2 regions of the Serratia entomophila genome follow, and region 2 is predicted to be linked to the other one. Evidence: predicted binding sites of a transcription regulator. Region 2 holds the regulator's gene; the other holds the start of a gene.
The links. Region 2 encodes PurR, which represses purine synthesis genes. Its sites were predicted from a motif close to CANGCAAACGTTTGCNTG; they were not measured.
Positions count from the first base shown of each region.

Region 1 (5,202 bases), 2.2 Mb from region 2:
TAATCGCCCCGCGCACCCCGGCGAAGGACGCTACCCACAGTTCGCGGGTGCTGTAATCGCTGAACTGCAGCGGGCGCTTTTTCATAAAGCGTTTGCTGGCGTTTTTCATCAGCCACAGCCAGGTGAAGCGCAGCACCAGCAGCGCGGCGTAGATGGTGGCCACGTCGGCGAACAGGTACCAGGTCTGGATGGTCGGGTCCAGTTCGGCCTGCAGAATCGAAGTTTCCAAAATGCCCGGCAGCTGCAGGCCCAACATGATGAACACCATGCCGTTGAACACGAACTCGAGCATCGCCCAGACGCTGTTGGCGCGCAGGCGCATCGCCAACGGCGCATTGCGGATCACCCCGGATTGGCTGATGGTCATCCCCGCCGCCACCGCCGCCAGGATGCCCGACACGCCGATATGTTCGGCAATCAGATAAGAGGCGAACGGCAGCAACAGCAGGAAGACAATCTGCGTGGCCGGATCATCGCCGCTCCAGCGGCTCATCACCCGCAGCGACTTGCTGTAGGTCCAGGTGACCGCCACGCCGGCCAGCAGGCCGCCGATCGCCACCTTGAGGAACTCGAGGGTCGCGCCGCCGACGGTGAACACCATAGTGCCCATCGCCACCGCGATGGCGAATTTGAGCGACACCAGGCCGGACGCATCGTTCATCAGCGCCTCGCCCTCGAGCACGCCCATGATCTGCTTGGGAATACGGCCTTTACCGACGATGCCGGACAGCGCCACGGCGTCGGTCGGCGACAGCACCGCCGCCAGCGCGAAGGCCGCCACCAGCGGAATGCCCGGCACCATGGCGTAAATCAGGTAGCCGACGCCGACCACGGTAATCAGCACCAGAACCAGCGCCAGGCCAAGAATTTCACGTCCGTGGTGCAGGAACTCGCGCGTCGGCGTTTTCCAGCCGTCGGCAAACAGCAGCGGCGGGATGAACAGCACCAGGAACAGTTCGGGATCGAAATCGACGTGCAGGCCGAAATGCGGCCAGGCCAACAGCGCCCCGATGGCGATTTGCATTAACGGCAGCGGCACCTGGAACGGCAACATGCGCGTCACCACCCCGGACAGGGAGACCACCAGGATCAAAATGAGGATTGTAAAAAAGATTTCCATGCTTTCCTTAGACTCTCGGGTTCAGACTGCATCTCTGAGTATGCGCCGATAGTAGATCACTTTTTTTACAGCGGTTAAAGCTTGTTGTGCCTTTCAAAACGCGGCACAGAACAGAAGGAGACTTATCTGAAGAAAGAACGGCGGTCGACATTCCCCCGCCCGACGGGCGGGGGAAAACAGCGGGCGGTTAAATCGCCCAGCCGCCGGCATAGAACCCCACCAGCGCCAGCGCGATCAGTACGGTGCCGATGTTCAGCTTGCGCCATTCACCGGAGAAGATGCGGCCGATAACCAACGAGCTGAAGCCCAGCATGATGCCGGTAACGATGTTGCAGGTCAGCACGATGAACACCGCGCACAACAGGCCGGCCATGGCGTCGACGAAATCGTTGAAGTCCAGCTTGGTGACGTTGCTCAGCATCAGCAGGCCGACGTACATCAGCGCCGGTGCGGTGGCATAGACCGGCACCAGGTAGGCCAGCGGCGACAGGAACAGAATGAGCAGGAACAGCAGGCCGACCACGGTGGCGGTCAGGCCGGTCTTGCCGCCCGCCGCCGTGCCTGCGGCGGACTCGATATACACCGCGGCGGGCGCAGCGCCCACCAGGCCGGAGAAGATGCTGCTCAGGGAGTCTGAAGTCAGCGCCTTGCCGCCGTTGATGATCTGGCCGTCTTTATCCAACAGGTTGGCCTGCCCGGCCACCGCGCGGATGGTGCCGGTGGCGTCGAACACCGCGGTCATCACCAGCGCCAGCACGCTCGGCAGCACCACCGGCTGCAGCGCGCCCATGATGTCCAGGCTGAAGATCAGCGAATTGCCGTTGGCGTCCGCCAGGCTTGGCATGGCGAACAGCCCCTGGTATTTCACCGCCGGATCGAAGATCAGGCCGATAATCGAAATGGCGATAATCACCAGCAGGATGCCGCCGGGCACCCGCAGTTTCTCCAGGCCGAAAATCACCGCCAGCCCGAGCAGCGTCATCACCACCGGGAAGGAGGTAAAGGCGCCCAGCGCCACCGGCAGGCCGTCCAGCGGGTTCTTCACCACCAGGCCGACGCCGTTGGCGGCGATCAGCAACAGGAACAGACCGATGCCGATACCGGTGCCGTGCGCTACGCCCATCGGCAGGTTACGCAGGATCCAGGCGCGGATGCCGGTGACCGAGATAACGGTGAACAGCACGCCCATCAGGAAGACCGCGCCCAGCGCCACCGGTATGCTGATGTGCTGGCCCAGCACCAGGCTGAACGCGGTGAAGGCGGTCAGGGAAATGGCGCAGCCGATGGCCATCGGCAGGTTGGCCCACAGCCCCATCAACAGCGAGCCCAGGCCGGCCACCAGGCAGGTGGAGACGAACACCGCCGCCGGCGGGAACCCCGCCTTGCCCAACATGCTCGGCACCACGATCACCGAGTAAACCATCGCCAGGAAGGTGGTCAGCCCCGCCACCACCTCCTGACGCACGGTGCTGCCGCGCGCGGAAATATTAAAGTAACCGTCAAGCCCGCCTTTTGGTTTTACGGCGTTGTTCGCTTGAGAATTCGACATATGTTGCTGTCCCCTGTGTTTCATTATCGGCCCGTTGCAACAGGCCTGTAATCCCGCCCGCGCCTGGTCGCCACGGAATCGTTTCCGTCACGTTCGCTTCCCTGCCCTTCAGCGGCGCGGCCAATCGGCCTGGCGCAAAAAGGCAAACGTTTAACTCGCAGCGCGTGATGCGGGTGATTTATGGTGGTTTATTCAAGGCAAACGATTATCCAGCCTTCCATACCGTCGGATCAACTAAAGATCGCGGCAAATCATGCAGAAAGGCGCTGGGATCAATCATTGTCGAAAAAGCGGGGTTTGTCACATAGGGAAATCAGATGGGATCGCCCCCGGGCCGGAGGCGATCGCGCTTACTGCGCCTGTGGCGCTTCCATATACATCAGTTCCCAGATATGGCCGTCCAGATCCTGAAAACCGTGGCCGTACATAACGCCGTAGTCCTGCGGCTGATTGTAGGTATTGCCGCCGGCGGCGATCGCCTTGCGCACCATGTCATCCACCGCCGCCCGGCTGGGCTGCGACAGGCAAAGCAATACCTCGGTGGCCTTTCTGGCGTCGCCGATCGGATTGGGGGTGAACATCCTGAACTTGGCGTGGGTCAGCAGCATCACGTAGATGCTGTCGCTGACTACCATGCAGGCGGCGGTATCGTCGGTAAACTGTGCGTTGAAACTAAAGCCCAACCGGGTGAAAAACGTCTTGGATGCAGGCAGATCGTCAACCGGCAGGTTAACAAAAATTTGCGTAGCCATGGGCTACCTCCGATGAAGAGTGACCTCATCGAGTATAGCCCATCCTCTAGCTCAGCAGCTCGTAGGGGCCGCCCTGCTCCAGCGCACGCTGATAGGCCGGGCGAGCGTGAATGCGCTGCAGGTAGCCGCGCAGCTTCGGGCAATCGTCCAGCGCGCCGCGCGCCGCCATCGCCTCCAGCGGGAAGCTCATCTGGATATCCGCCGCGCTGAATTCGTTGCCGACAAACCAGGTGCCCTTGTTCAGGTGCTGTTCAAGATATTCCGCGTGCGTCGCTATCTGTTTGTCGAGGTGCTCGCGCTGCACGCCCTTGCCGATCGCGCCAGCCACCGGCCGCAGCAGCCAGGGGATCGGCGGCTGGCCCAGCCGGCTGAACACCAGCTTCATCACCAGCAGCGGCATCAACGAACCCTCGGCATAGTGCAGCCAGTAACGGTACTGCTGGCGGGCATGGTAGTCGGTGGGCATAAACAGCCCCTGCGCGTCGTAGGCCTCCTGCAGGTATTCGATGATGGCGCCGGACTCCGCCAACGTCAGATCGCCGTCGACAATCACCGGCGATTTGCCCAGCGGATGGATGTTTTTCAGCGCCGGCGGCGCCAGCATGGTCTGCGGATCGCGCTGGTAACGCTGCACCTGATAGGGCGCGCCCAGCTCCTCCAAAAACCACAGGATGCGCTGCGAGCGCGAGTTATTCAGATGATGAACGGTGATCATGAAGCGGCCCCTATCCGTTGCCACACCAGCTCGCCGATCTGCACGCCGTTGCCGATTTGCAGCGGCACGGTGCGCAGCATAAGCCGGTCGCCGATGAAACTGTAGAAGCGCACCTGCCGGCTGCCGATCCAGTTGGGGAACGAACTGCCTTCAACCTGGTGCACCACCCGCTGGTCGCTCTCATCCACCTGATAGCGGCCAAAGTAACAAATCATATTGATAAAGGCGGCGTGGATCTCCCGTTCGGTGCCCTGCGCCAGATCGTCGGCGGCAAAGCGCGGGCGGGTGGCGCCGTAGAGCTGCGCCGCCATGGTGCCGTTGGCTTCGTAACTGATGCGGCCCACCACCTGCTCGCCCAGCGGGTAATTTATCTTGCCGTCTTCACCTTTAAACACGGAAGACACCAGCGACCAGCTGCCGATAAACGCGTTGACTGACATGCTGCTTGCTCCTGTAAGGACCCTCCTTACAGGGTAGTGGCGATTTTTGCAGCACGCCAGCCGGGCTGACGCCGCTCAAAAATAAATCAATTTATTTGACAGAGATACTCAAAACTCTCCGATTTTCTCTCTGCATGCGGCGGTCTATTATTTAACACATCGAGAGATAACGGCCTCTCATCTGACAAATACCCTGAGGATTGAATCATGAAAAACGTCAAAATTTTTGCTACCGCTCTGCTGCTGACCACCGCTTCTTTCGCCAGCGTCGCCGCTGACCTGCCAAGCAGCCAGCCTGCCGCCAACGCCCAGAAAATCGGCGTAGTTTCCGTCAGCGGCGCCGACAACCTGAGCGCGCTGGAAAATGAACTGGCCAGCAAAGCCGCTGCTTCCGGTGCCAGCGCTTACCGCATCGTCGCCGCCGGCGGCCAGAACAAACTGTACGGCACCGCAGAAATCTTCAACTGATCGTCAGACAGCCAGCTGACGGAAGAAAGAAGCCCCGCATAGGGGCTTTTCTCGTTTTAGCGGGCGTCAAAGCGCGCCGCCAGCTTCTGCAGGCGAAACTGTTCGGTAATGTGATCGACGAACACCCGGGTTTTGGTCGGCAGGAATTTGGTGGTGGG
Region 1 is NZ_CP082787.1:4,462,359-4,467,560, forward strand. It holds gene KHA73_RS21435 (Na+/H+ antiporter) at 1-1,120, opposite strand, end outside; gene KHA73_RS21440 (NCS2 family permease) at 1,308-2,669, opposite strand; gene KHA73_RS21445 (VOC family protein) at 3,020-3,421, opposite strand; gene KHA73_RS21450 (glutathione S-transferase family protein) at 3,468-4,136, opposite strand; gene KHA73_RS21455 (lipocalin-like domain-containing protein) at 4,133-4,576, opposite strand; gene bhsA (multiple stress resistance protein BhsA) at 4,784-5,044, shown strand; gene KHA73_RS21465 (LysR family transcriptional regulator) at 5,101-5,202, opposite strand, start outside.
Region 1: KHA73_RS21440 (NCS2 family permease) is a predicted target of PurR. The motif match lies at 2,809-2,826, and genes of this name have one in related genera.

Region 2 (5,202 bases):
AGGGCGCAGGATAAACACATCCTTAAAAAAGTGTGACGCCATACGCGTACACAATAGCTACTTGAGATATAGAGATTATAAGGTGTTACTTTAAAAGGTTGTTTTTGAGTATAGGCGTGCCGAGGCGCTTACTCAACCGTAAATCGCGCTCGGCAAAAATATTCTTTAAGTGACTATTAACCCAGGTAATTATGACGCCTGGTTAGCATGTTCCCGCGGCGCTTTCTGCTCCGCGTCGGCCGTTTTTCCCCGCTGCAGCCAATAGCCCAACGCGGCCAAAATCACCGTGGAAACCATCACCGTTACCGTCGCCAACAGCGGCTGGGCGATAAACGCCGAAACCAGCATGCTGGCGACAAAGCACAGGCCCAGCTGCAGGGTATTTTGCAGCGCCGCCGCCTTGCCGCTGCTTTCCGGGAACGGCGTCAGCGCATTGGCCACCATGATCGGGTAGCCGGCGCCGTTAACCAGTGCCATAACGCAAAACGGGATCAGCAAAGTGGTCAGGGTCGGTTCGGTTAGCGTCGCCACCAGATACAGCGCCACCATACTTATGCCGTAGGTTACCAACAGCCAGGGCAGCAGGGCTTTACCATTAATGCGTTTTAACGCGGCGCGGCAGCCATAGCCGCCGAGCAGGAAGGCCAGGGTTTGCGGCACATAACTCAGGCCGATATCATTCGGGCTGTAGCCCATGTCGCCAAGGATGAACGGCGAACCGGTCAGCCAGGCGAAAAAGCCGGCCGAGCAGGCGGCGAACATGGCGACGTTGCCGCTGAATACCGGCGACTTCAACAGCTGCCAGAAGCTGACGCCGCGGTTCTTTTCGGCGCTGGCCGCCGGTTGCGGTTTGGCATTTTCTTTCAGCAGCAGGGTCGGCAGCAGCAGCAGTACGGTGATGCCCAGCAGCACGGCGAAGATCGTCCGCCAGCTGCTATGGTTCAACAACCAGGCGCCCAGCAGCGGCGCCAGCGCCGGCGACAGCGCCACCAGCGGCATGATGGTGGCGAATACGCGGTTCGCCTTGCCGTCGCGGTAGCGATCGACCACCAACGCCTGCCAGGTCACCGCGGCGGAGCACACGCCGATCGCCTGAATAAAACGTAGCGACCACAGCTGCACGGCATTTTGCACCCATAGCATGCCGAGACAGCCGAGGGCGAACAGCGCCAGGCCGATCAGCAGCACCGGTTTACGGCCCAGGTGGTCGGAGAGCGGCCCCCACAGCAGTTGCGCAAAGGCGAAGCCGGCCAGGAAGATACTGAGGCTGGCGCTGATGGCGCCGGCGGAAATTTGCAGCTCTTCCCGCATGGCGCCGAAGGCGGGCAGGTACATGTCGGTCGCCAGATAACCCAGCATACTCAGGCCGGCGAGATAGAACATAAAGCCAAAGGAATTTCGCATGGTATTTCTCGTTAATATTTTGTTGTCGCAGGTTTTTAGCGCCGGCAAGTGTATCCGGCTGGATCTCTGCTTGTGAAACGGTAATATTTGCAAAGTGCTGTTAAAAAAATTGAAGGCAAGACAATGTGGTCTGAATACTCTCTGGAAGTGGTGGACGCAGTGGCGCGCACCGGCAGTTTCAGCGCGGCGGCGCAGGAGCTGCACCGGGTGCCGTCGGCGGTCAGCTATACGGTGCGCCAGCTGGAGCAGTGGCTGGCGGTGCCGCTGTTCGAGCGGCGCCATCGCGACGTGGAGCTGACGCCGGCCGGCGCGCTGTTTATCAAGGATGCGCGGGTTGTCATCAAAAAAATGCTCGACACCCGCCGGCAGTGCCAGCAGGTGGCCAACGGCTGGCGCGGCCAGCTGAACATCGCGGTGGACATCATCGTCAAACCGCAGCGCTGCCGCCAGCTGGTGCTGGACTTTTATCGGCACTTTCCCGACGTGGAACTGCAGGTTCAGCCGGAGGTATTCAACGGCGTGTGGGATGCGCTGGTCGATGGGCGGGCGGAGATGGCGATCGGTGCGACGCGCGCGGTGCCGGTCGGCGGCGGTTTTGCCTTCCGCGATATGGGGTATATGAACTGGCTGTGCGTGGCCAGCCCAGGGCACCCGCTGGCGCAGTTGGCCGGCCCGCTGCATGACGACCAGCTGCGGCCCTATCCCTCGCTGTGCCTGGAAGATACCTCGCGCAACCTGCCGAAGCGCGTAACCTGGACGCTGGATAACCAGCGGCGGCTGGTGGTGCCGGATTGGGTTTCGGCGCTGGATTGCCTGTGCGCCGGGCTGTGCGTCGGCATGATGCCGGCCCACCGGGTTTTGCCGTTGGTGCAGCGGGGCGAACTGGTGGCGCTGCAGCTGCAGCAGCCGTTTCCCGCCAGCCCCTGCTGCCTGACCTGGCAGCAGGATAAACCCTCACCGGCGATGGCCTGGCTGCTGGAATATCTGGGGGACAGTGAAACCCTGAACCAAGAGTGGCTGGGTGAAACGCTGCCGGAAGCCGCGCGGGCTCCCGGCAGCGGCGATTAGCGGCGGTAGTCGATGAACGGACCGTCGGCGACCGAACGGCGCTCGATCAGCTTCGGATGCACCTCTATCACCTGCGACTCTTCGCGCTTGCTGATGATGCGATCCAGCAGCATGGTGAAGGCCATTTCGCCCAAACGCTCCTTGGGCTGGTGGATAGTGGTCAGCGCCGGGGTGAAGTAGCGGGCGTTGCGCACGTTGTCGTAGCCGATCACCGAAATATCCTGCGGCACCCGCAGGCCCAATTCGTCGGCGGCGCAGATGGCGCCCATCGCCATGATGTCGCCGCCGCAGAACACCGCGGTCGGGCGCTGTTTTTGCGACAGGATCTGATGCATCGCCTTGTAACCGGATTCCGGTTCGAAGTCGCCCTGGACTATCCATTCGTCGCGCACCTCGATATTGGCTTCCTGCATCGCCTTCAGGAAGCCCTGATGGCGGCCGCCGCCGGTGTTGCGCGCCAGCTGGCCGGGAATGGCGCCGATATCGCGATGGCCGCGTTCGATCAGATAACGGCCGGCCAGGTAGCCGCCTTCGAAGGCGTTATCGATGATGGTGTCGGTAAAGTCACCGCGCGCCGCGCCCCAGTCCATCACCACCATTGGGATATTGCGGTAGTCTTCCAGCATGCCCAGCAGTTGGTCCGGGTATTCCGAGCACATCACCAGCAGCCCGTCGACGCGTTTTTGCGCCAGCATCGCCAGGTAGGCGCGCTGCTTGTCCAGGTTGTTGTGCGAGTTGCACAGGATCAGCGTATAGCCCTTGCTGTAGCAGCTGTTTTCCACCGCCTCAATCACTTCGGCAAAGTAGGGCGCCTCGCTCGAGGTGGCCAGCAGGCCGATCGACTTGGTGTGATTGACCTTCAGGCTGCGCGCTACGGCGCTCGGTGAGTAATGCAGTTCTTTGATTGCGGCCCACACGGCCGCTTTGGTCTCTTCGGCGACGAAACGAGTCTTATTGATGACGTGCGAAACGGTGGTGGTGGAAACGCCAGCGCGTTTGGCCACATCTTTAATCGTTGCCATGTAAGAAATGACTCCTGAACTTACATGTTGCAGCATGTAAGTGTGATGTTAATCGTTTGCCTGCGTAGATCCTCCTCCAGAGAAGCGAAAACTGAGTTTTTAGTGTATTGAAGTCGTCAGCGCTTGGTCAGGAGGGGCATTGTTGCCGGTACGCAGTTGTGAACTGCGAATTTTGTCGCATATTGAGCAAAAGGGGAAGAGGTAATCGGTATTATAAACAGGGAAATGATAACAAGATTTTATTGGCGAACTGTGGGAAAATGATTTGACGTACTAATTGTGCGCCTTTTATCCTTGGGAAAGCCTATCTGAGAAGGAGTAGTAATGGATACCGATCTGAAGATGTCGCTGTTCACCACCCTGTGTGCGCTGGCCGTGATCATTGCCTTCAGCTTCACCGCCGCGTTGAACTGAATCCCCGGCATTAAAAAGGCGCAGCTTGCTGCGCCTCGTCGCTCTCCCCGGCGGTTATCCGCGTTTTTCTGCAGCACAGGTCCGGTACGCCAACGCCCGGAGGTTCTCCAGGCATTTCGGTCGCGTATCGCGCCAGCCTGGTATTAGCGGATGGTTTTCGGCGTCACTACCCGGCGGGCGCCGATGTAGTGGTTCTGCCAGTAGTCGTTGTCGAGCTGGCTGATGCGGATCTCTTCGCCGGTACGCGGAGACTGGATAAACTTGCCGTTGCCGAGGTAAACGCCGACATGATCGGCCACGCCGCGGTTGTTGATGCGGAAGAACACCAGGTCGCCGCTTTCCAGTTCGTTTTTCTTGATCGGCGCGGCGTCGCGCAGGTGATACATCTCATTGGCGGTGCGCGGCATCTTGATTTTTACCACGTCCTTATAGGCGTAATAAATCAGGCCGCTGCAGTCAAAGCCGGTGCGCGGCGAGCTGCCGCCCCAACGATAAGGCTTGCCCATCTGATCCATCAGCTTGGCCATGGCAGTTTGTTTGGCGTGCTGATAGCGTTTTTTATGCGCCGGGCTAAGCTTCAGCGGCTTATCATCGAGCACCAGTTTGGCGGTTGCCATACCGGCTTCGCGGTGGCGACCGTAGCCTTTTTTGTAGCCCTTTTTCGGTGGGGTGACTTTGATCTTGGCGATTTTCTGGGGTTTGGCTTTCGACTTGGCGCTGACAATCTTTTTAGCGGTTTTCTCGGGTTTGGCCTTGGCGATCTTGGTTTTTTTCTCGCTTGCCGTGACTTTGGCTTTTTTGCCGGCCTTTACCGCTTTCTTTTTTTTGCGGTCATCCGGCCGTGCTTCATTAACATGGCTCTTGCGCTGCTCGGCGGCAACACGCGCCTGTGGCGCAGCGTGCGCCAAATTGAAGAATAGCTGCGTAAATAACAGCACAAAAAGCGTAAGAATTAAACGCATGTCGATGTCACCAACCTTGGCCCCGAAACGGATATCGAAAGAGTCACAGTATTCCCGAATTTCGCCATATAAAACAGCGAAGAACTCATAAATGATAATCCATATTGTGAGAAAAAGTTAATAGCATTTTTTTTGGTTTAAAATCAACCTGTTGATGTATAAAAAAACATCACCTCGTTTCCGTGGATATTATAAAGCGGGCGGTTGGGCCGCCAAAATATATTAGTGAAATGGTCGGATTAAAAATGTTATTCTGAGCGTATGTTTTAACCGGAATGGCGTTGCCGGTGAAGCGCGATCGGCGGCGGGTGAATGCCCTTGCAAAAGATGGC
Region 2 is NZ_CP082787.1:2,273,817-2,279,018, forward strand. It holds gene punC (purine nucleoside transporter PunC) at 190-1,404, opposite strand; gene punR (DNA-binding transcriptional activator PunR) at 1,528-2,472, shown strand; gene purR (HTH-type transcriptional repressor PurR) at 2,469-3,494, opposite strand; gene cydH (cytochrome bd-I oxidase subunit CydH) at 3,819-3,908, shown strand; gene KHA73_RS11190 (C40 family peptidase) at 4,052-4,870, opposite strand.